DNA from 4 places in the Sporosarcina sp. NPDC096371 genome. Region 3 is predicted to be linked to each of the others. Evidence: predicted binding sites of a transcription regulator. Region 3 holds the regulator's gene; each other region holds the start of a gene.
What was found. The regulator LexA, encoded in region 3, represses DNA repair genes until DNA is damaged. The targets are predictions, from matches to a motif close to CGAACATATGTTCG.
Positions count from the first base shown of each region.

Region 1 (6,354 bases), 660 kb from region 3:
AGCGTTTATACCCGGATACGGGGAACACCAAGTATATAATGCACTTGCAGCGCTAGCGGCTGTAAATGAGATGGGTATGGATTTACAGGAAGCTATTACTCGTCTAGCAACATATGAGAACATGACCCGGCACTTGGAGTTTTCTAATGGGGTAGGTGGAAGTACAATCATTGATGATACATGGACAAATAACCCAACTTCGATAGAAGCCGCATTAAAGGTCCTGGATTCAATTGGAAAGGGGAAAAATGTCGTTCTTGTATTAGGCGATATCAATAGATTGGGTACTTTTGAAAAAAAATATCACGGCGAAATTGGCAGTATGGTCGCGAAAAGAAACATTCATACGTTAATTACGATTGGAAGCAAGGCAGAAGAAATCGCAAGACAAGCGATTCAGGACGGAAGTAAAGCGACTATCCATATATGTAAAGAGGTCAAAGGGCTTAAAGAGCTTTTAGATCCTATCCTCGACAATGACGCGATTCTGCTTATAAAAGGCCCCATGTCAAGCCGATCCATGATCGAGTTTGCGAATAGTTTAAAAATGGGAGACTAAGAAAAGCGTAAGGAACTTGGACACTCGTATGGAGTGAAAAACGTATACTTTCAAATCATTTAATAAAAAGAAGCATTCGACCACATATGTGATGAATGCTTCTTTATGATTCCATTAATTAAAATACACGTCGTCCTGCAACATAGTTTTTCTTAGCCCAAGTTGAGTTTAGACTTTCTTTCAAAACAGAACCGGAAGTGGAAAGAGAAATATATTGATTTCCTCCAATGTAAATTCCGGTTTGTGTAATGTTTGCCCCTTTATTATCCGTTGAGAAGAGAAGAAGATCCCCTTTTTGGAGGCTAGCTTTTTGAACAGCCTTGCCGATTTTCGCCTGTTGGCTGGCAATTTTACTTTTTAGGTCAATACCTTGATTTTTATAAACATAGTACGTAAAGCCAGCACCTGTAAATGTTAAAGTCTTCTCATCATAACCGTAACCAAATTTCGCTTTACCCATTAATGATGATGCAAAGTTGACGATTTTATCAGCCGATGGAGCACTGACAGTAGGCGGCACGACGATTGGTGTATTCTTATCAGTCAAAACACGTTTTGCTGTTATAAAACGTTGATCGTAATAGTCAACGAAGAGAACTCGAGTTAGGATTCCATTTGAATTTGGAATGATAATTCTGTGGTCCCCTGCGTATATCGCAACTAAACCTGGTGTCTTTGATCCAATCGTATTACTAAAGAAGATCAAGTCACCTTTCTTTAGGTTTGCTCGTGAGACTGTTGTTCCTACCTTCATTTGTTCACTAATATTGGTCGATCCAAGAGTTACCCCATTTTTGTTATAAACATAGTTAACGAATCCTGGGCCTGTAAACTTCATTGCTTTATCATCGTTAACCGTGCCCATTGTTACTTTATTCATTAAATCAAAGGCTAGACTAACAACGTTATCCCCTTTTGTTGCTGGATTTGAAGGGAGCAAGCTTGGCAGAACTCTACGAGCCGTAATGTAACTGTCTTTATAGTAGGGTTTGCTGTTTAAATCAGAAATTACAATCTTTTGTGTTGGGTCTGCCATTTGAATCACTTTGTTATCACCGATATACATCGCTACATGATCAGGAATCTTAGTTCCTTTACTAGAGAAGAAAAGTAGGTCCCCTTTTTGCAATTGATCTCTTGCTACGTAAGTTCCTTGTTGCATCATATAATCTTCATTGTACGTAGCTAGATCTACGCCGTTTTCTCCGAAAATATACATAAGGAAAGTCGCACAAGAAAATTTATAGGGGTAAGTAGGCTTGTACTCCGTATTACTGTAAGTAGCCTTCCCAATCAAACTTTTACCAGTTTGAATTATTTGATCCGCCTTTGCTTCAACGGCGGATTGATTGTTTTGCGTAGTTGTAGTTGCAGCAGATACATTTACTGGATTTGTGGAAACTACACCTAATGTACTTAGACTGATGCAAACTGCGAGTGTAGCTGTAACTATACGTTTTTTCATAAAATTCCTCCTGAAAATTTTTGTAGTAGATCTCGCAATTGATAGTAACATAAAAAGGTAGCAGGACTTCTAGGGAAATATTTCCTTGTTGAATGCTTGTATATCCCTAATCCTTGCTCCTAATGGGTTAAACAAGGATTTTTACAATTAGATTACAAAGCTATTAACAACGTGTTACACATCTTTTTGATAGTATCTGTAATTCTGTTCAGAACATTGGTATGTTAAGCTTATAGTAATAGATTAATTAGAAGAGAACAGGGTGATGACACATACTCTGGTGCTTCAATCAAAATTAATTCCTCCAGTTCCACCTACAACATACATGCGTAGTTCTTTATTCATTCATTAAAAAAATGAAAACTGACCAACATGCAAAACTGACATTGATATCATGCACTATGAATGATTAAGAAATAAAAAAAAGCGTGTGGCACTGTGCCTTCACGCTTTTTCATATGAATAAATTAGTTCATCTAGTTTTGGATCCACGTTAACATGCAGGTCATGCTCTAAGAAATACCATTCATCTCGACGTTCGATATAGTACTGGACACCATCGTGTTCCGTTTTAACTGCAGCATCATCTGGGGCTTCCATTCTGACACCAAGTGAAAATCCTTCATGCAACGGACTTGCACCACCGTATCTAGCGAAAAATTGAATGCTATCGCCCTTTTCGGTGGCCATTTCTTCTTTAAACCAGTTCAATGCTTCAGTCGATAAGATGATCTTCATTTCCCCACACCATCCTTCCGGTTAATGTCTCCATTGTATTACAACCACTTCACTTTTGGCTCGGTACCTGCTTTAATACGTCCAATATTTGCCCGGTGGCGATAGAAAATGAAAACAGCGAAGCAACCAATCATAACCATCAAGGTGATATCGCCTGTTCTAACGTAATAAAAAATACTATAAAGGAAGCCAACAATTGCAACAATCATAGAAGTAAGCGATACCATTTTTGTCATTTTCAATACAATGAGGAACGTGGCAAGAACTAAAATAAATACAGGCCAATTATAGCCAAGAATGACACCACCAGAAGTGGCCACTGCTTTGCCGCCTTTGAAACTGGCGAAAACGGGATACATATGTCCAACGACCGCAAGAATGCCTGGAACCAGGAGGTGAACATTTGTCTGTTCGAAAAAAGGCAAGGCCAGCAATCCAACAGCGGCTGTACCTTTTAAAATATCAATGATTGTAACAGCAATCCCCGCTTTTTTTCCTAAAACGCGAAATGTATTCGTCGCACCTAAATTGCCACTACCGTGCTGGCGGATATCCATTTTGTAAAACAGTTGTCCAACCCACAGTGCTGACGGGATGGAACCAAGTAAATAAGCGATGAGTAACAGTAAGATAATTTCCATTCTATACCCCTTTTATATAGTTCTATAGTGATTTTAGTTTAGCAGAACCGTCTGTTGACTACAATGGCTTCACGTAGAGAATCGTTTGCCATCCAGGCAAATATTGCTGAAGTAGATTGGAATCGTTCATGCGCAAACATCTGGTTTTAGCAACTATCATTTAACGAACATCGTTGCAATAAATCATCTTCTTCTATACAATTAGTTGAGCAAGCTTCCGAGAACGTTGATTTGACAACCTTCTGGGGAAGCAGTACGATTATATAAAAGAGAACGTTTGTTTGAAGGGGGTCGTAATTTGACGAAAAAACAGGAAGCATATAAATATGATGATGATTCGATTCATGTATTAGAAGGTCTAGATGCGGTTCGTAAACGTCCCGGTATGTACATAGGATCTACCGATTCCCGTGGACTTCACCATTTGGTCTATGAAATCGTTGATAATGCGGTAGATGAGGCACTAGCAGGGTTTGGATCTGAAGTTGATGTAACACTTCATACAGACGGTAGTGTCAGCGTCCGGGACTACGGACGTGGTATGCCGACAGGAATACACGCGACTGGAAAGCCAACAGTAGAAGTTATTCTAACAGTCCTTCATGCCGGCGGTAAATTTGGCCAAGGCGGCTACAAAACGAGTGGTGGACTACACGGCGTTGGGGCATCCGTTGTGAATGCTTTGTCTGAATGGCTAGAAGTAACGATTTTCCGCGACGGTAAAAAGTTTCGTCAACGATTTGAACAGGGTGGAAAGCCCGTGACCACTCTCGAAGAGATTGGCACAACACGTGAAAAAGGGACGCTTATTCATTTTAAACCCGATCCATCTATTTTTTCGGTCGTAAAATATCAATATGATACATTAAGCGAACGCCTACGTGAGTCTGCATTCTTATTGAAAGGCCTAAAAATTGATCTAAAAGAAGAAGGCACAGATAAGCACGAAGTTTTTCATTATGAAACAGGAATAGAGGCTTTTATCTCTTATTTGAACGAAGAGAAGGATGTCCTGCATAATGTCGCCTATTTGGACGGAGAATCTGATGGCATCGAAGTGGAGTTTGCTTTCCAATTTAGTGATGGCTATTCGGAAACCATTTTGTCATTCGTCAATAACGTTCGGACAAAAGACGGCGGAACACATGAAACAGGTGCAAAAACCGCGATGACCCGTGTATTTAATGAATATGCACGGAAAACGGGTTTATTGAAAGACAAAGATAAGAACCTCGAGGGCTCGGATATCCGTGAAGGGATTTCAGCCATTGTATCCGTTCGTATACCCGAGGAAATCTTGCAATTCGAGGGGCAGACGAAAGGTAAACTTGGGACAAGTGAAGCGCGAGGTGTCACGGACTCCATCGTGTCTCAGAAGTTGTTCTATTACCTGGAGGAAAATGCTGATTTAAGTGCATCACTCGTTCGGAAAGCCATACGTGCACAACAAGCACGGGAGGCGGCACGGAAAGCACGAGAAGATGCACGTTCTGGGAAAAAGAGGAAAAGATCAGATACGCTACTGTCTGGTAAATTAACACCCGCACAATCGAGAAATGCCGCGAAGAATGAACTGTACCTAGTAGAAGGTGATTCCGCTGGAGGATCTGCAAAACAAGGTCGCGACCGTGTTTTCCAGGCCATTTTGCCGTTACGAGGGAAAGTACTCAACACGGAGAAGGCGAAACTCGAAGATATTTTGAAAAATGAAGAGATCAATATGATTATTCATGCGATTGGCGGCGGCGTAGGTTCGGACTTCCAAGTGGAAGACATCGCCTACGACAAAGTGATCATCATGACGGATGCCGATACAGACGGAGCGCACATTCAAGTGCTACTACTGACATTCTTCTATCGCTATATGAAGCCCCTTATTGAAGCAGGCAAAGTGTACATCGCATTACCACCACTATACAAGGTGTTTAAAGGCGCAGGGAAGAGCGAGAAACTGGCCTATGCATGGACGGAAGCCGATTTAGATGAAGCCATGAAAAAAATTGGTAAGGGGTATATGCTACAGCGCTATAAAGGACTTGGTGAAATGAATGCGGATCAGCTATGGGATACAACGATGAACCCAGAAACACGTACGCTTATCCGAGTCACAATCGAAGATAGCGCGATATCTGAACGTCGGGTCACGACGCTAATGGGCGATAAAGTAGAACCAAGACGTCGTTGGATTGAAGAGAACGTCGATTTCGGCATGTCGGAAGAACATAATATTTTGGACAATGAATTTTTGCATGTCGAGGGGGACTTTGAATGACTTTAGAAGAACGTTACCAGGATCTACCCTTGGAAGAAGTGATCGGTGATCGATTTGGACGCTATAGTAAATACATCATTCAGGACCGGGCATTACCGGATGCACGCGACGGTTTGAAACCTGTTCAACGGCGTATTATGTATGCCATGTTCCATGAAGGGAATACGCATGATAAGGCTTTCCGTAAATCGGCCAAAACCGTCGGGAACGTCATCGGTAACTATCATCCCCATGGCGATTCGTCCGTCTATGAAGCAATGGTGCGGATGAGTCAGGACTGGAAACTGCGTCATATGATGATTGAAATGCATGGTAATAACGGTTCTGTCGATGGGGACTCCGCTGCTGCCATGCGTTATACTGAGGCACGATTATCTGCAATTGCGGGCGAAATGATGCGGGATCTCACTAAAAATACAGTTGATTTTATCCCTAACTTCGATGATACAGAACCTGAACCGACTGTTTTACCTGCCCGTTTCCCGAATTTACTAGTCAATGGCTCAACGGGAATTTCTGCAGGTTATGCAACGGATATACCGCCACATGCGTTGCACGAAACGCTTGATGCAGTTCTCATGCGTATGGACAATCCAGACGTTTCGGTTGATGAATTAATGACTGTTATCAAAGGACCTGATTTCCCAACTGGGGGGATCATCCAAGGAACTGACGGCAT
Region 1 covers NZ_JBIWFE010000001.1:1,195,446-1,201,799, forward strand. The annotation lists gene ACIQ0H_RS05805 (Mur ligase family protein) at 1-559, shown strand, start outside; gene ACIQ0H_RS05810 (C40 family peptidase) at 678-2,024, opposite strand; gene ACIQ0H_RS05815 (HesB/YadR/YfhF family protein) at 2,469-2,762, opposite strand; gene plsY (glycerol-3-phosphate 1-O-acyltransferase PlsY) at 2,801-3,403, opposite strand; gene parE (DNA topoisomerase IV subunit B) at 3,702-5,675, shown strand; gene parC (DNA topoisomerase IV subunit A) at 5,672-6,354, shown strand, end outside.
Region 1: parE (DNA topoisomerase IV subunit B) is a predicted target of LexA. The motif match lies at 3,674-3,687, and genes of this name have one in related genera.

Region 2 (6,354 bases), 470 kb from region 3:
TGGGGATGGCCTCGTATGCTTGATCCGCCGCATTGGAAGCTTTTTTCTGTAAAGATGCACCGTAGGCGACAACAGCAACAAATAGAGAAAATGTAAGAAGAATTAAAACCTTAATGACTAAGCGTTTATTAGATGATTTTTTTCGTTTTTTAAAGTCTTTTCTTTTCATTCAAAGTTCCTCCGAACTGGCTATGTAACAATTTTTCCATAGCTAATCATATAAGTGACAGAAAATTATCATTTATTACAGACATGACAGGGGGATTCATTAGACAAAAAAGTACAACCTTTCTTATTATACTATCTTCTTAGCAAAACGTATACTTTTTCAAATGTCGAATTCTAGAAATTCGCTAGAATATGATAAAAGTTCGGCTTGGCCATTCGTGAGTTCAGTCATCCATTTAGTGAATTCGTCTAATTCCGCGACCGGTACGTACATAAAAAGATCTACACCATCTGCGTAGGTAATTTCTTTTAGTGGGTAGGGAGATTGTCTTGCCTCGTTTTCAACTTTACCCAGCCAGGTATAGTCGATGGATACTTTCATTAACAGATGTTGTTTTCGTAAAACGACCCCCGTAGACGAGATACCTTCTGTAGTGGCACGCCCATATGCGCGTATCAATCCACCTCCGCCAAGCTTGATACCGCCAAAATAGCGCGTTACGACAACAACCGTGTCTTTAAGACCCTGTTTCTTTAAGACTTCCAACATGGGGACGCCTGCTGTTCCAGACGGTTCGCCGTCGTCATTCGCCTTTTGAATGTTATCGTGTTCGCCAATCATATAAGCTGAGCAATTATGGCTTGCTGTATGATGTCTTTTTTTGATGTCTTGAATAAATTCGAGTGCCTCCTGCTCCGTTTCTACACGTTTCACATAGGTTAGGAATTTCGACTTTTGGATGACTAGTTCATTTTCACCATAATTTTTTACTGTATAATAATCTGCTCGCATTTGCGGCACCTCCATCAATTGTAATACAATTATAATATTTAATGGGTCCTATGATGATATACTAAATGAAGTGTGTAGGGAAATCGTCATTCCTGCACTACTCCTCAAGTTATTGTATAATTTTCAAGTTGTTGCCAGGAGGGAATGAAATGAAGGAAAATGCGATTGACATCCGAACACTGGATACTATTTTTAATAGTATGGTCCGTGTAATGGATCAGTCCAAGAACGATATCTTTATTATAAGTGAACAGAGCCGTAAAAGCTTTGAAGATATGGAAAAAGAGTTGGCAGAAGTCAAAGAAGATATTTCCCGGGCAATAACAGAATGCGATTACTTGGAAGATATGACACGACGTTCTCGTCTACGTCTCGCTGATGTTTCGAAGAATTTTACGAAGTACTCAGAGACTCAGGTGAGAGAGGCTTATGAAGTGGCGAATGATTTGCTTGTTCGATTATCCATTAATCGGATGGAGGAGAAGCAGTTACGTATTCGGCGGGACGAATTGGATAGGCGCCTGCTGGCCCTCCTCGAGACGATTAAAAAGGCAGATCAACTTGTCAGTCAAGTAACTACAGTCATTAACTATTTGAATATGGATTTGAAGGATGTAGGAGAAGCACTTGAAACAGCGAGACATAAGCAGGAGTTCGGCATCCGCATTATTCAAGCGCAGGAAGACGAGCGCAAAAGGATTTCTCGTGATATTCATGACGGACCGGCGCAAATGTTGGCGAATGTGTTGATTCGCTCTGGGTTGATTGAAAAGACGTTTGCTGAAAAAGGGCCGGAACTTGCCCTGCTGGAACTTACCGATCTTAAAGAGATGGTAAGGGGGGCACTTTATGAGGTCCGTCGTATCATATATGATCTGCGTCCGATGGCACTTGATGATCTTGGGTTGATTCCGACACTGCGGAAATATTTGTCGACGGTTGAGGAATATGAACAGGGTGCTGAGATTCACTTCCAAAATACGGGGCAGGAGCAGCGTTTTCTGTCAGATTTTGAAGTGTCGGTCTTCCGACTGGTGCAGGAATCAGTATCAAATGCACTTAAACATGGAAAATCGAAGGACATTTGGGTGAAAATTGAATGGCTTCGCGATATAATGAATATTATCATCAAAGATAATGGGCGAGGATTCGATCAAAATGAAGTGAAAGATAAGTCTTTCGGCTTGATCGGGATGCGAGAGCGTATAGAATTGCTAAAAGGTGATATGACAATTACTTCGGCAATTGGAAACGGAACGACAATTTATTTCCGGCTTCCATTACGAAATGAAATAATTACCGGTTAGATATAAATGGGAGGAAATGCAGATGACAAAAATTTTAATTGTAGATGATCACCAATTGTTCCGTGAAGGGGTAAAACGTATTCTAGATTTTGAAGATTCGTTTGAGGTTGTTGCCGAGGGGGATGACGGCAGCGAAGTGAAGGGACTCTATGAACAATTTGAGCCTGATGTTGTACTAATGGACATTAATATGCCGCGTATGAACGGTGTCGATGCGACGGAAGAACTGATTGCGGATTTTCCGAATGCAAAAGTGATCATGCTCTCGATTCATGATGATGAATCGTATGTATCGCATGCACTAAAAACAGGGGCACTAGGCTATATGCTGAAAGAAATGGATGCGGATGCAATTGTCCAAGCCATTAAAGTGGTTGCATCGGGCGGTTCGTACCTTCATCCGAAAGTGACACATAATTTAGTTAGCGAATTCCGTCGTTTGAGCGAACGTGAACATAAAGGGTCTTTCCAACAAAATGATATCCGCCGTCCTTTCCACTTGCTCACTAAACGCGAGTGTGAAGTGTTGCAGTTATTAACGGATGGACAAAGTAACCGCACAATCGGGGAGACGTTGTTTATCTCTGAGAAAACGGTCAAGAACCACGTATCAAGCATTTTACAGAAGATGGCTGTTAATGACCGAACACAAGCGGTTGTCACAGCGATTAAAAATGGTTGGGTTGAAGTAAAGTAAATAATGAGTGAGGGCTTTCCGTTTGGAGGAGCCCTTTCATTCTGTTAAGATCAGAAAATAATTGCTTTTTAACTTATATATGTTGAATGAAAGAATCCTATCTACAACGCTTGGGGATGCCTCCCGCGATAAGCCTGCTAGAAAACCACTAGTGGGGAGGGATTGAACTGCATCCCTCCTTAGTCTTATCGCTTCGGCTACCCCAGTAAGGCGCCTTCGCTGGAGATTAGGTGAGAATCATAAGTTCAACATATATAGGTCAGTGTCTAGACTCCGGGCGCTAGTCGCTCGAGTCGCTTCAGTAGGGAGGGATTGAAGTACATCTCTCCTCCTTGCTGATAAAGGCAAAGGGCGCAATTGTCTTCGAGTCTTCCGACGTACAGGACGTACTCGTGCCAACGTTACCACAGGACATGGCGAAATTAGTCGGCCAGTAGGGAAGGATTGAAATTCATCCTTCAGGGAAGGATTGAACTCTATCCTTCCTACTTGTCGCGTCTGGCAGGCGGCCTGCGCATTTCTAGAGGAGGAAAAAAATGAAGAAAATAGTTGTTTTTTCGATGATGTCAATGTTATTGCTACTAGGTGCGTGCAGTAAGGATGAGGGGGGCGCTTCCAATGGGGGCTCTGCTACTGATGGTGAAGCGACACCTGGTTTTGGTACAATCGATCATGGGGTGGATGAGAAAAAAGTAGGCTTTAACCTGTCGGATGGCTCAATTGAAGAGGCTGCGAATGTACCGGTAGGTGAAAAAGAGAAAATTTTAGCCGTATTTACTTCGTATATTGATCGATTAAATAACAAGGATATTGATGGTTATTTTGACATCTTGTCAGATCAATCGGGGAGTTTCGATAAAGTAGAAGAGCGTTCTTATTTGGAGCAGACATTTGAGGAATATGATGTTACTCGTGAAGTTTCGGATGTAACGGTTGTGACATACAGTGAGAACGAAGCACAAGTATTTGCAAATTTACAGACTAAAATGAAACAATTGTCGAGTGGACTTGAAACGAATCCAAGTGGCAGACAGGTAACTGTTTTTACGAAGGATGATGGCGAATGGAAAGTTTCAGCCGTGCATTATCTTGGTGATGAGGCAAAAAAATAAATAATGTCAGACTCCTAGCGATCGTGGCTGGGAGTTTTTTTGTCTAGATTTCACGTAATCAAATTCCTTAATTTGTTGGTTGATAATTACGAGGTAGGGGCATATAATAAAAATACGAACTAGTGTTCTTTTAGAGGGGAGGGGCTTAAATGCCTTTAATTTCCGCAGAGGCATTGTCACACTTTGAGAATATGATTTATTTGCCGATGCTTATCACCATTTTGGAACGGGATCGAAATGTATTTGAAAAAAGTCCTTTCAAGTTGAAAGGACCTTACGTTAAACTCGTCGATGAAGCAACCAAGCTTGTACGTGCTGAGTTGAAGGCGACAAACATCTATTTACGACGCCATAATATGAACATGCTACGTGGCGAGACTGATGATACATTTACCGAATATATTTTCTTGCACGGTGGCTACGAAGAACACCGGCGTTATTTGAACGTTCGCTTGCGAAATAGAACCGAAGAGCTGTTGAGTGTTTACTTTGCGATGGCTGGATAACTAAGCATGCCACCGAGTTGTATTGCGTCTAGATCCACTAAAGAAGTTAGCCGTTGTTGCATTCTTGGCGACAACGGCTAACTGCGTTGCATTTGGCAGGTCTAGGGCTTCCTGGAAAGGTCTGCGACATCCACCGATGGTTACCTTATCCAATGGGAGCTAAATCCTCATTGGATAAAATGAATCATTCCTCTTCGAACTGGTTGAAGCCTCCAAAAGAAGACGGTCTGTTTAACTGTCTTTGCTTATGTAAAAAATTCTTTTCTAAAAGTTTAGCGAATGAAAATTGGCGGTACATCGTTGTAGCTGAAACATTTAACTTGAAAGTACGGTTATTTTCCAAAAAGATAATACTGCCCATATTGTCAGGCACGATATGATCAATCGCATTATATGAAATCCAGGTATTATGTTCAGAGTTTGGTGACATGGTAGGTAAAAAGATATAAGGTATCCCGAAATCATGTGCCACGATAATCGGTGTCTTATGACGGTTCCCAAGAGCTAGTTTTGCTGCATTGGTGGAACCACGCAAAGACCCGCCATAATAATCACAAGAACTTTTCACGATGTGGATAGGCTTTTTTGACACACGCAATTCTCCATTACGTTCAACAACAAGCGTTGATAATGTGTTACCTGTAACGATAGGCTGCAACATAAATGTGTCGAATGAGATGATGTAATTTGACGTCTGTTTTTGTCTTTTCAATTGAATCCCTCCTAATATTTAAAACATCTAATTATTATTATAAATCAGAAAATTATAAATGCAACCCTTTTCTGAACATTTGTAACTATATATACTTCAAAATCGTAAAACCTATTATATTGTAAATAAATTACATATGATAAGTCTAATTACACAATTACTAAAAGTGAAAAATGTGTACGAAATTACCTGGTGTAACATAGGTAAACTACATGCTTTGTGCTGGTTAACACCAGACGGCGGATAATAGGCCATAAAAAAACCTTCCACTCAGTTGACGAGGGAAGGCTGGTCGTTATTATTCTTGATAATCAATCGCAGCGGCGCCTAAAGTCTTTGCTGCGAGAAGCATGGCGCTTTCATCGAAGTCGAATTTTGGGTGATGATGCGGGTAGGGATCCGCAGGTTTGGCACCCGTGAAGAAAAAGGTTCCTGGTACTTTTTCAAGGTAATAGGCAAAATCCTCGCCGCCCATTTGCGGAGTGGATTCCACAACAGATTGAGCACCTGGAACACTTTCCGCTACCGTCTTCAAAAATTCAGTTTCTGTGGCATGGTTGACGACGGCTGGATACCCACGTTCAAATGTGAAATCGATGGTACAGTTATTCGCCAGTGCCGTGCCGTCCACAACGCGTTTCATCTCAAGTTCCATCAAATCGCGCACCTTTGGATCAAATGAGCGAACGGTCCCACTGAGCCTCGCAGAATCGGCTATGATATTGAAGGCGTTTTCAGCGACAAATGAACCGATAGATAAGACGGCAGAATCAATGGGATTAACACGACGGGAAACAAGTTGCTGTAAATTCATGACGAGCTGTGCGCCGATAACGATGGCATCCTTCGTCTGATGGGGAGCTGCGCCATGACCACCAGCGCCTTGAATGGTAATTGTAAAACGATCAGCTGCCGCCATGACAGGCCCCGTTAAATATTCGATGGTTCCAGAAGGCGTCAACGACCAGAGGTGGGTGCCAAAAATAACATCGACACCATCTAGGCAACCCGCTTCAATCATTGAAATGGCGCCACCTGGAGCATATTCCTCCGCATGTT
Region 2 covers NZ_JBIWFE010000001.1:66,589-72,942, forward strand. The annotation lists gene ACIQ0H_RS00255 (LCP family protein) at 1-169, opposite strand, end outside; gene ACIQ0H_RS00260 (YigZ family protein) at 329-961, opposite strand; gene ACIQ0H_RS00265 (sensor histidine kinase) at 1,111-2,268, shown strand; gene ACIQ0H_RS00270 (response regulator) at 2,291-2,965, shown strand; gene ACIQ0H_RS00275 (nuclear transport factor 2 family protein) at 3,502-4,077, shown strand; gene ACIQ0H_RS00280 (YhjD family protein) at 4,227-4,583, shown strand; gene ACIQ0H_RS00285 (competence protein ComK) at 4,768-5,295, opposite strand; gene ACIQ0H_RS00290 (M20 family metallopeptidase) at 5,594-6,354, opposite strand, start outside.
Region 2: ACIQ0H_RS00280 (YhjD family protein) is a predicted target of LexA. The motif match lies at 4,193-4,206, and genes of this name have one in related genera.

Region 3 (6,354 bases):
TATCGATTGCAATAATAGCACCTTCGTCACCAACGTATTTATGCCAACCGAATGAAACAGCCATTTCAATACCTAGACGTTTTTTAACCGTTTTCGGCAGGACACTTTGTTTGTATGCTTCGTCTTGTTTTTCGAATAGATCCCAAGAAGGCATAGAAACAACAGCTACATCGATTCCTTCAGCCAATAGTTGTGCTTGCGCAGAAACAGCTAGGCTTACTTCAGAACCCGTAGCGATCAAGATTGCATCCGCTTGTTCTTTTGTAGCAGGTGAAACCGTGTATGCACCCTTTTTAACGCCTTCCATTGCCAATTCAGCAGATTTCGCTAGTGTCGGCAAGTTTTGACGAGAAAGAACAAGTGCAGTTGGTGTACTTGCAGATGATACAGCGATATTCCATGCAGCAGCTGTTTCATTCGCATCCGCTGGACGAATAACTGATAGACCTGGCATTGCACGAAGAGATGCAAGGTGTTCAACAGGTTCGTGTGTCGGACCGTCTTCCCCAACAGCTACACTGTCGTGTGTAAACACGTATGTGACAGGAACACCCATAAGTGCTGACAGTCTCATAGCCGGACGAACGTAGTCACTGAACACGAAGAATGTTCCACCGAATACGTGCAATCCACCATGGAGAGCCATACCATTCAATGCAGTACCCATTGCGAATTCACGTACACCAAACCAAATGTTACGGCCAGCATAATCCGCTGGAAGGAAATCGCCTGCGCCTTTGATGGTTGTCTTATTTGAACCAGCAAGGTCTGCGCTTCCTCCGAAGAATGATGGTACTACTTCAGCAATTGCGTTAATCGCATCGCCTGAAGCAGAACGTGTCGCATGTGATGAGCCTGTTTCATATGTCGGTAGGGAATTTTCGAATCCTTCCGGCAGTTTACGGTCGATTGCGTCTTTCAACTGCTGTGCAAGTTCCGCATGTTCTGTTTCGTATTGCGCGAATAGCTCATTCCATTGTTGTTCCTTTTGAGCACCTAGTGTTTCAGCTGCTTCTTGGAATGTCTCATAGACACCTTCAGGCACATGGAAATCTTCATCCAATGTCCATTTGTAGTATTCTTTTGTCAGTTTCATTTCATCAGCGCCAAGCGGCATACCGTGTGCATCTGATTTTCCTGCTCGGTTTGGTGAACCGTAACCGATAACTGTTTTCACTTCGATAATTGTTGGGCCGCCCGTGTTGCCTTTAGCCGCTTCAATCGCTTGTGAAACCTCAGCGATGTCGTTGCCGTCTGCTACACGGATGTAATTCCAGCCGTAAGACTCAAAACGCTTGCGTGTGTTTTCAGAGAAAGACATGCCCAAATCGCCGTCAAGTGAAATGTCATTACTATCGTAAAGGACAATCAGTTTATCTAATTGTAAGTGTCCTGCAAGAGAAATCGCTTCTGCTGCAACACCTTCCATTAGATCGCCATCTCCACAAAGTGCATACGTATAGTGGTCGACAACGTCAAAGCTTGGTTGATTGTATGTAGCGGCAAGGTGCTTTTCTGCCATTGCCATACCAACTGCCATACCAATCCCTTGTCCTAGTGGGCCTGTTGTTGCTTCAACGCCAACTGTATGGCCGTATTCTGGGTGACCTGGTGTTAAAGAACCCCATTGTCTAAACTGTTTAAGTTCTTCCATAGGAAGACCATAGCCAGCAAGGTGAAGCAGGCTATAAAGAAGTGCTGAACCATGTCCAGCGGAGAGGACGAAGCGATCTCGGTTGAACCACTGTGGATTTGAAGGATTATGGTGCATGTGTTTTGTCCAAAGCGTGTAGGCCATTGGTGCAGCACCCATCGGTAATCCCGGGTGTCCAGAATTCGCTTTTTCAATTGCATCGATAGATAATGTACGGATCGTGTTAATAGCTAACTGGTCAATCTGTTGAGTCATTGTGTACTTCCTCTCCCATTAAATCTATTTTTCTACAATCTCTAGTTTAGACAATTCGCGCAGTGAATGCAAAGGTCAGTTTAGGTATTTACTATTGCGCGCCTGTTTCACCTTGTCTGGCGTCACATCATTGCCATCCGGGTCGATGATTTTAACGTGTTCAATTGTACCGCGCATCGATGATCTGAACGTTTCCAGATACTCTTTACGTAGAAGTGTTTGTTCTTTTGCCTCTTCTAATGTAAGGCCTGTTGATTTCGATTTTTTCGATAACTCGTTGATTCGTTTAATTTTTTCTGGTGAAAGCATGTGTTTTCCTCCATTTTGTTTCGTGATTACATAAAAGGTATACAAAAAGAGCAGAAAGTGCAACCAATCAGCCTTCCTGCTCTAATTCATATTCTTTAAATCGACGATGGACGGTCGCTTTGCTAATATCATGTCCAAGTCCATTTAACACGCTTGTAATTTCTTCGAACGTTAGTTCTTTGTCGCGAAGTGCAACGATTTCATGGATGGGTACTTCAATTCGTTCGCGCCCTTCTGCATTACCTCTATTTTTCAAATTACGTTCAGGACGATAGCCTTCCCTTACTGCACGTTTCATGCCACGTTTAATTTTTGCATTATGTAATTTGCGTTGATATTCTTCGACAATCGCCAAAATTTCTAGCAACATCGTATCCATTTCGTTAAGCGCAATCGGCCCGCTATCATTACGCGAATAGATAGCTGTATCTGTTTTCGCCAACAGATGTAACACCGCCATTCGTGCATTACCACGCCCTAGTCTGGTCTCATCCTGAATGAGCACCGCATCGACTTCCTCATCGCGAATGAAATCGAGCAAACTGAGCAACCCCTCACGATCAATATCGAAACCGCTATGCTTGTCCTCGAATGTCCCTATAGGTTCAAGACCGAGTTCAGCTGCCAAATCCACAAGTTCCTCTTGTTGCCGCACAAGCGACAGTTCCTGCGCATCTTTTTCCGTACTCACCCGGCAATAGATGACGCATTTCTTTTTACGTTCATTCACCGATTATCACCTGCAATTTGTATGATGGTTTGATTGTCCTGATTGTGTCGTGTAGGAAGAATCAAATCTTCTCCTGTTTTGATTGTAACAGTCGGCAGGTCATTTAGTCTCATGACTTCTTTCATCCACTTTTCTTTAGGCATATTGTCAGCATGATGATGAGCAAGATCCCACAATGTATCTCCTTCCATAATTGTGACTTCCGTCATATTTTGCTCTTTTCCAGATTTCATGATACCTATAAGTGCAAATCCCATACATAAAGTGATAAGTAGTAAAATATAGCTGTTATTTTTAATAAAAGTCATTTGAATTCCCCCTCTAGAATGTTTGTTCGGAATACTTGTTCCCAGTATAGGAAATCAGAAATCAAATGTCAACAGTTTTTTTAGAACCTGTGTTTGCCATCTGTTCGTAAAGGTGATATACTCTACTTATTAAAATAACTCGATCTTCTCACGACTTTTAGAAGATAGTAGAATACTAGTTAAGAGGTGAATGTATTGAAGAAAATTTCGAAGAGGCAGGAAGACATCCTGGCATTCATTAAAGATGAAGTAAAGAAAAAAGGATATCCGCCATCCGTGAGGGAAATTGGTGAAGCGGTAGGTCTAGCGTCAAGTTCGACCGTTCACGGCCATCTTGCCCGTTTGGAAAGCAAAGGGTTCATCAGACGAGATCCAACGAAACCAAGAGCCATTGAAGTACTTGACCCTGAAGGGCTTGAATCGATGAAGCCAGGCGTCCTCCACGTACCGCTTGTTGGGAAAGTAACAGCAGGTCTGCCAATTACCGCAATTGAAAATATCGAAGAGTACTTCCCGTTGCCAGAATCATTCGGGACAACGGAAGACAAGCTCTTCATGCTTGAAATTGTCGGAAGTAGTATGATTGAAGCTGGAATCCTAAACGGTGACCATGTTGTCGTCAAGCAGCAGCAAACGGCGAACAATGGTGAAATCGTTGTTGCAATGACAGAAGACGATGAAGCAACGGTGAAACGTTTCTTCAAAGAAAAAGACTATTTCCGCCTTCAACCGGAAAACTCATCGATGGATCCAATCATCGTTGACAACGTTTCCATTCTTGGTAAAGTTGTCGGTGTTTACCGCTTAATTCACTAATTGTATCCATGCAAAAGAGCCGTTCCCCTTCGCGATGGGAACAGCTCTTTTTTAGTTGGATGAAAACGTTCTTGTACTTATTGTTCAATCAAGTTTTCACGAACCAGTTTCTCAACAGAGGATAACACCGCTGCTTTTACGTGTTCGTACGTCAGTCCACCTTGGACATAAGCCGTGTATGGCGGTCTGATAGGGCCATCAGCCGTCAATTCGATGCTGGAACCTTGGATGAATGTTCCGGCCGCCATGATGACATCGTCCGTATAGCCAGGCATATACGATGGCTCAGGTGCATAATGCGCATTGATAGGCGAATTGGCTTGGATTGTCCGACAGAAAGCAATCATTTGATCGGCATTTTTAAAGGAAACAGATTGAATCAGATCCGTCCTTTTTGTCGTATAATGTGGCGACGTCTGAAGGCCAAAATCTTCGAGCAGTGCTGCGGTAAACAATGCACCTTTCACCGCTTGGCTGACGACGTGTGGCGCAAGGAAAAAGCCTTGGTACATTTCAAGAAGTGTATCGAGCGATGCCCCTGCTTCCGCCCCAAGTCCAGGCGACGTCATTCGGTAAGCGCATTGTTCAACAAGATCAGCACGCCCTGCGATGTAGCCGCCTGTACGCACAAGCCCGCCCCCTGGATTTTTAATGAGTGAGCCCGCCATTAAATCAGCGCCCACTTCCATCGGTTCTTTATCTTCCACGAATTCCCCGTAGCAATTATCGACAAATACGACAACGTCAGGATTGACGGCCTTCACGCGACGGACCATTTCACCGATTTCATCGACCATGAAGGATGGGCGATCCGAGTAACCTTTCGAACGCTGTATGCCAATCATTTTCGTCTTACTATGCATATGTTTAACCACTTCATCGAAATTGACCGTCCCGTCTTCGTTCAAATCGATATGTTTATACGAAATGCCGTAATCTTGCAAAGAACCCGTGTCTTTCCCTTTGCCGGAAACGATGGATTCCAAAGTATCATACGGTTTTCCCGTGATATACAGTAGCTCATCACCAGGGCGAAGAATACCAAAAAGACTGATGGAAATGGCATGTGTTCCCGAAATAATTTGATTGCGCACTAGGCAAGATTCCGCCCCAAAAACGTCGGCGTAGACCTGTTCCAACACGTCACGACCACTATCATCGTAACCATACCCTGTAGATCCCGTTAGATGAAAATCACTGACCATATTTTTACGGAATGCTGCTAGCACTTTCCGTTGATTGTAAAAAGCTATTTTTTCAACATCTTTAAAAAACGGAGCAAGCTTGTCTTCAATCACTTCCGCCTTCTCTAGTAACAACTCATCTTGTTCATTCAATATCATCTGAATTCCTCATTCCGTTAAATAGTCACTTCATTATCTTATCAGTCTGTCCACATAGGTCAACGATTACGTAGCTTTTTATTGATAAATACATCCAATCTGGTAGAATGCAGAATGATAGTTTGAATGGGGGAAGCGTATTGGCGTGGGATGTATTTAGTTTCATAGGTACCGCGGCGTTTGCCATTTCTGGCGCGATTATTGCAATGGAAGAGGAATATGACATTTTTGGCGTTTATATATTAGGTATAGTCACTGCATTCGGTGGAGGAGCTGTCCGCAATCTATTAATCGGTGTTCCTGTATCCGTTCTATGGGACCAACAATTTTTATTTATCGTTGCAACTGTTTTAATCGTGACGATTTTCTTCTTTTCAAGGCATCTACTAACCCACTGGACAAGATGGGGAACGTATTTTGACGCGGTCGGTTTGGCTGCCTTCGCGATTCAAGGTGCGATGCTGGCCATTCAGCTCGACATGCCGCTTAATGCTGTTATCGTTGCAGCCGTTCTGACGGGAGCAGGAGGAGGCGTAATCCGCGATTTGTTGGCAGGTAGGAGGCCTCTTGTTTTTCAAGAAGAAATCTATGCCATCTGGGCTGCGCTTGCTGGACTGCTTGTCGGACTCGGGATTTTTTCCGGAGATTGGGCGCTTTACTTATTGCTCATTTTCACTGCGGGTTTGCGTATTTTGTCATTTATTTTTCATTGGAAATTACCGCTACGAAAAATCCAGCCATCTTAAAGCGAAACAAGGAATCTACCCCTGTTCCGCTTTTTTCATTCCATTAGTATAGGCAGAAACTAACCGTTTCTAAATTAATTCCGTTACCGCAGGAAACAAAAATAGGTTTTCATTGGATTTCATACTCTCTAACGATTTTGGTGAATGTCCTTTTGCAATTATCCAGCATGAAAAAATCAAATTTATTTTTTTA
Region 3 covers NZ_JBIWFE010000001.1:536,871-543,224, reverse strand. The annotation lists gene tkt (transketolase) at 1-1,909, opposite strand, end outside; gene ACIQ0H_RS02505 (DUF896 domain-containing protein) at 1,985-2,218, opposite strand; gene ACIQ0H_RS02500 (YneB family resolvase-like protein) at 2,286-2,948, opposite strand; gene yneA (cell division suppressor protein YneA) at 2,945-3,256, opposite strand; gene lexA (transcriptional repressor LexA) at 3,452-4,072, shown strand; gene ACIQ0H_RS02485 (methionine gamma-lyase family protein) at 4,150-5,415, opposite strand; gene ACIQ0H_RS02480 (trimeric intracellular cation channel family protein) at 5,556-6,161, shown strand.

Region 4 (6,354 bases), on a different contig from region 3:
AGTTCGTTACCTGATTGGGGAGTAGAATATAAGACTGTAACTGCGGCGGCAACTGAACCTGCCACGAGTCCGATGAAAAATGTAGATGCTTTCATGTTTTCAGCACACCTTTCTTTGTGGATCGAATGGTTTCTATATAGTCTCATTAAAACATGGAAGAGCTATCTGAGCAAATCAATTACGCCTTGGCGTAATTGCATCCAGATTTTTTTTCGAGCTTGGGGCCAACAGGGAGGGGGGAAGGATTTAATTGCTGAAGCAATTAAAAAAGCTTTCCGGATTCATCCGGAAAGCTTTTGGTCTATTATTAATTGGATAATGCAGTTTTAAACGAAGTCCGCTTCATCAACCCTTTTACAATCGGATAGATGATGAAAAATGCGATACAGTTCATAGCAATTGCCGGTAGGACAACCAATCCGAACAACCCTGTAAAAGCAGCCATTGGTGATGCGAAGCCTGGGATTGTTGCACCAAGGATAAACAGTGCAACCGATAGGAAGACGCTACCTGAAAGAATGGTTCCTAAGCCAGTCATGATTGTTGTTGCAATCATGTTGCTTGTGAACTTTTTAAATGTAAGTACAATGGCGAAAATCACAAATGCAGTTATAAACTTATCAATGATATTGGGCATAAAGCCCCCGGGAAATGTCGAGAACAGACCGGATATGACGCCCGTTGTGACAGCAAGTAAAAATACACTCTTCTTTTCTGGGAATAGCAATATACCGATAAACATCATTGTTAGCATGAAATCAGGCTTCATACCTTCCCCATAACCTGGAATGATCAAATACAATGCAGCACCAACCGCAACCAATAACGCCATTAACACAAGATTCTTCGTATTCATTTCTCATCTCTCCTCAGCTCAACTAGTAGTGTAAGATTCTCCTGACGTATCCTCATGATCGGCAGCGAAAAACTTACTATGAATCATACATGGCATTCAAAGAATAGGCAAGGTTAAATTTATCCAGCAGACGTAAAAAAAGTTGCCGAATGAAATGAAGCTCCAGCGGATACCAAACTAATTATAGCTTCGTGCGAATACCTGCAGCGAACTCTGCAATACGTTCCGCAGTAAATTCTGTTGCATTCGTCTTAACAGAAGGTTGGAATCCATCTGTCTCATCATAGCGAGGGATGAAATGCAAGTGGAAATGGAACACGGCTTGTCCGGCAAACGTTCCGTTATTTTGCAGTAAATTCATTCCCAGTGGGCTAAATTCGTCTTTGATAGCATTGGCAATTTTCGGTGCTACGGCGAATAGATGGGATGCCTCTTGTGCCGACATGTCATAGATATCGTTACAATGCGTTTTAGGAATGAGTAGGACATGTCCTTTTGTCGCTGGCATAATATCCATGAAGGCAAAAACGTGCTCATCCTCATAGACTTTCATGCTTGGTATCGTTCCTTCAATGATTTTACAAAAAATACATTCAGTCATTTTGGCACTTCCTTTCATTAATGAGACAAGTGTAGCATAATTTTAAATGATGCCAAGTGGTCCAAGCTGTGTAAGGGGTAAGCATTTTGCGACGTTTTTTGTTAAACTAAGGGAAAGAATGGGGGATGGAAATGACGATTTTGGAGATGAAAGATGTAACGGGCGGTTATACACGTAAACCTGTCCTGCATGATTTATCGTTTACGATTGGAAACGGTGAGCTTGTAGGTTTGATAGGCTTGAACGGGGCCGGTAAAAGTACAACGATTAAACATATTATTGGATTGATGAACCCACATAGCGGCGAAATCCGAGTAAACGGTGTGACATTTAGTGAGGATCCTGAAACGTATCGCAAGGCGTTCACCTATATTCCTGAAACGCCGATTCTTTATGAGGAATTGACGCTTAGGGAGCATCTTGAAATGACAGCGATGGCATATGGACTGGACGAAGAGCTATTTGAGGCCCGCTCAGAAATCTTGTTACATGAATTTCGAATGGAAAAACGATTGAACTGGTTCCCAGCGCATTTCTCAAAAGGGATGCGACAAAAAGTAATGATTATGTGTGCGTTCCTCGTCAATCCTTCTTTGTATATTATTGATGAACCATTTGTCGGTCTGGATCCACTTGGTATTAAATCTCTCCTTGAACAGATGACTGAGCGGAAAAACAATGGGGCATCCGTCCTCATGTCAACCCACGTTTTGTCAACGGCAGAAAAGCATTGTGATCGAATTATTTTGCTCCACGACGGACGGGTGCGGGCAGAAGGTACAATGGATGATTTAAGAAAAGCCTTCGGACGTCCAGGTGCGTCTTTGGACGATCTGTACATTGCGATGACAGAGGAAGCTGACAATGAATAATTTGCGTGACATCTGGGGAACACGGTTCGTCCATTACATAACCGAACTCCAAAAGTATTTAAAGTATGTGTTTACGGGTCACTTAGCGATTGTGTTCGTCTTTACAATTGGAGCGGGGGGCTATGCATACAGTGAATGGCTGAAGGAAGTACCAGCAAACTTTCCAGCAGCACTACTAACGGCAGTGATTCTTGGGGCGGCGCTCTCCTTTTCAACACCTGTAACGCTGTTGAAACCAGCAGATACCGTTTATTTTTTGCCACTTGAAAAGAAACTTCCCATGTACCTCAAACGATCTTTGAGTTGGACATTTTTTTCACAGCTGCCTTTGCCATTCGTATTGTATATCGTCGCCTTACCGCTATTGTCTGCGACTGGAACTGGGACAAAGCTTGCGTATATAGGCATCGCAATTTGCATGGTACTGATCAAGTGGGTATTTGTCTTATCTGAATATAACTTCCGGCATGCTCTTGACGGTACAAAGGTCTGGGGCGACCGTTTTGTTCGATTTTTATTGGCTGGACTTTTCATTTTTAACGGTCTTGTTGCTAGTCCGTGGAACCTTCCGATTATCGGCGTGTTAATTGGACTGTACGCCTTTTATTGGGGGAGGCGGAGAAATGAAAAACCGTTCCCATACGACCATTTTATTGAACTTGAACAAAATCGGATGATGCGCTTTTACCGTTTCGCCAACTATTTCACGGATGTTCCGCATCTTAAAGGTTCAGTCAGTAGACGTGGCTGGCTCGGACTGTTATTCGGTACTCCGAAGTTCGGACAAACGGTTCCACAAGCTTATCTAGTGAGACGCACATTTATCCGAACGGATGATATTTTCTGGCTGTGGGTTAGGCTGACTGCGTTGTCTGCGCTCGGGGCGCTGTTCATTCCATTTCCGATTGTTGTCTTCATTTTTGCTGGTGCGCTTGCATTCGCTTCGGCCGTGCAACTTATCCATGCATTGCGTGCAGGAGACGAATTCCGAATGGATATGCTATTCCCTGAAAAGGAAGACACACGTCCTGCAGCGATTAGAAAAACGGTCCGTGCGGTTCAATGGATTCAGGCGGCAGTGGTTTTGGTTAGTGCGCTATTCCTTTACGGCATTGCCACGACACCATTCCTAATAGCGGCGGTCATTCTAATCATATCTGAAGCAACCATTCGTTTGACGGGGGAAAAGAAAGAGTTCGATTGAAAGAGGCTGTTCCGATCGCAAGTCGGGACGGCTTTTTGGCTGTCACAAAAATTAAAAATAGAATATTCCCAAAAACCTTGCAACTTACCTCTGAAAATAGATATAATAAATAAAAGGCGTCAGGGGTGAGCGAGATGGAAAATAATTATTCATATGCAGAGTTTTTGAAAGCCGTTGGGAAAAATAGTTCATCACTCCAATCGGAAAAACTGTTGAATGACATTTACATGGACCTATTCCTAAACCATATTCATCGGCAACAAACCATGGAGCGACTCATGGAATTGATCGATCTTTCGCTTGATTGTCGTGATGAACAGACATTTCAGCTCTATTCGGAAAGTCTAAAAAAATTAGTAGAAGTTCAATAAAAAAGTGAGGACGCTGCATGAAGCGATATGCGGCGTTTTTTTTATACATATATCGAAAAACGTACGTTCGTTTTTATTCGTGAAAACCGGCAAGGTATGGTAAAGTAAAAGTAATTCTTCTTTGGGAGGGCATGACCATTATGGTTCAAAAATTTAACTTGCAAGCCCCTTATACGCCACAAGGTGATCAGCCTTTTGCCATTGCTAAACTAGTGGAAGGTCTTAGCAAAGGTGAAAAACATCAGACGCTACTCGGTGCGACTGGGACAGGGAAAACGTTCACGGTATCGAACGTCGTAAAAGAAATCAATAAACCAACCCTGGTCATCGCCCATAACAAAACGTTAGCGGGTCAATTATATAGTGAATTTAAAGAGTTTTTTCCAGACAATGCAGTCGAATACTTTGTGAGTTACTACGATTACTATCAACCAGAAGCCTATGTACCGCATACGGATACGTTTATCGAAAAAGATGCCAGTATCAATGATGAAATTGATAAGCTGCGGCACTCCGCTACATCTGCGTTATTTGAACGCAATGATGTGCTGATCGTCGCATCCGTTTCCTGTATTTATGGCCTTGGTTCTCCGGAGGAATACCGTGAACTCGTTGTCTCGCTTCGCACAGGGATGGAAATTGGGCGTAACGAATTGCTGCGTAAATTTGTCGACATTCAATATGAACGCAATGACATTAGCTTTACGCGCGGGACATTCCGTGTAAGAGGTGACGTGGTGGAGATTTTCCCCGCATCTCGGGATGAGCGCTGCATGCGCATCGAATTTTTTGGAGATGAAATTGATCGGATACGTGAAGTCGATGCACTGACAGGTGAAATTCTGGGCGAACGTGATCATATCGCCATCTTCCCGGCCTCCCACTTCGTGACACGCGAGGAAAAGATGGTCCAGGCCATTGACAATATTGAAGTTGAATTGGAAGAACGATTGAAAGAATTACGTGGACAAGACAAACTGCTTGAAGCGCAACGCCTAGAACAGCGGACACGCTACGACCTTGAAATGATGCGGGAAATGGGTTTTTGTTCAGGCATCGAAAACTATTCTCGTCATCTTACTTTGCGTCCTGCGGGTGCAACACCGTATACCTTGCTTGACTATTTCCCAGATGATTTTCTAATTGTTGTCGACGAAAGTCATGTGTCGTTACCGCAAATTAGGGGTATGTTTAATGGTGACCAGGCACGAAAAAATGTCTTAGTGGAACACGGTTTCCGTTTGCCTTCTGCACTTGATAATCGGCCACTCACCTTTACAGAGTTTGAAGGCCATGTGAAAGAAGCGATATATGTTTCGGCAACACCGGGGCCTTATGAAATTGAGCATACACCTGAAATGATTGAGCAGATTATTCGTCCGACAGGGCTTCTTGATCCAACAATTGACGTACGTCCGATTGAAGGACAGATCGATGATTTGATAGATGAAATACATGAACGAAGGAAGAAGAACGAACGGGTTCTCATTACGACGTTGACGAAGAAGATGTCGGAAGATTTGACCGACTATTTAAAAGACATCGGGATTAAGGTGCAGTATCTCCATTCCGAAATCAAGACGCTTGAACGAATTGAAATCATTCGGGAGCTGCGAATGGGCACTTATGACGTCCTTGTAGGCATTAACCTGCTGAGGGAAGGCATTGATATTCCCGAGGTGTCTCTCGTGACGATTCTTGACGCGGACAAGGAAGGTTTCCTTCGTTCGGAACGGGCGCTTATCCAAACAATCGGTCGAGCGGCACGTAATTCCAATGGCCATGTCGTGATGTATGCGGATCGGATGACCGACTCAATGATCAAAGCGATTGATGAAACAGACCGGCGTCGTGCTATTCAAAAAGCTTACAATGACAAGCATGGGATCACGCCGACGACCATCAAAAAAGAAATTCGAGATGTCATTCGTGCCACACAGGTGGCAGAAGAAGTTGTCTCTTATGTTGATAAAGTAACAAAAGGTAAGAAACTCACGAAAGACGAGAAGGCTAGCCTACTTGTATCGCTTGAAAAAGAAATGAAAGAAGCGGCAAAAGCACTCGACTTCGAACGTGCTGCGGAACTGAGAGATACAATTTTGGAACTGAAGGTTGAGGGGTAAGAATGATGAAAAACAATGAAATCGTCATACAAGGGGCAAGGGCACATAATCTAAAAAATATTGACGTGACGATACCGCGTGATCAATTAGTCGTGATGACAGGTTTATCGGGGTCTGGAAAGTCCTCTCTTGCATTCGATACCATTTACGCAGAAGGACAACGCAGATATGTTGAGTCACTATCGGCATACGCCCGCCAGTTTTTAGGGCAAATGGACAAGCCAGATGTCGATGTAATAGAAGGACTATCGCCGGCTATTTCCATTGACCAGAAAACGACGAGTCGCAATCCGCGCTCTACAGTAGGGACTGTTACGGAAATTTACG
Region 4 covers NZ_JBIWFE010000005.1:52,691-59,044, forward strand. The annotation lists gene ACIQ0H_RS14185 (YtxH domain-containing protein) at 1-95, opposite strand, end outside; gene ACIQ0H_RS14190 (tryptophan transporter) at 308-856, opposite strand; gene ACIQ0H_RS14195 (HIT family protein) at 1,038-1,457, opposite strand; gene ACIQ0H_RS14200 (ABC transporter ATP-binding protein) at 1,589-2,329, shown strand; gene ACIQ0H_RS14205 (ABC transporter permease) at 2,322-3,533, shown strand; gene ACIQ0H_RS14210 (IDEAL domain-containing protein) at 3,668-3,904, shown strand; gene uvrB (excinuclease ABC subunit UvrB) at 4,045-6,027, shown strand; gene uvrA (excinuclease ABC subunit UvrA) at 6,033-6,354, shown strand, end outside.
Region 4: uvrB (excinuclease ABC subunit UvrB) is a predicted target of LexA. The motif match lies at 3,961-3,974, and genes of this name have one in related genera.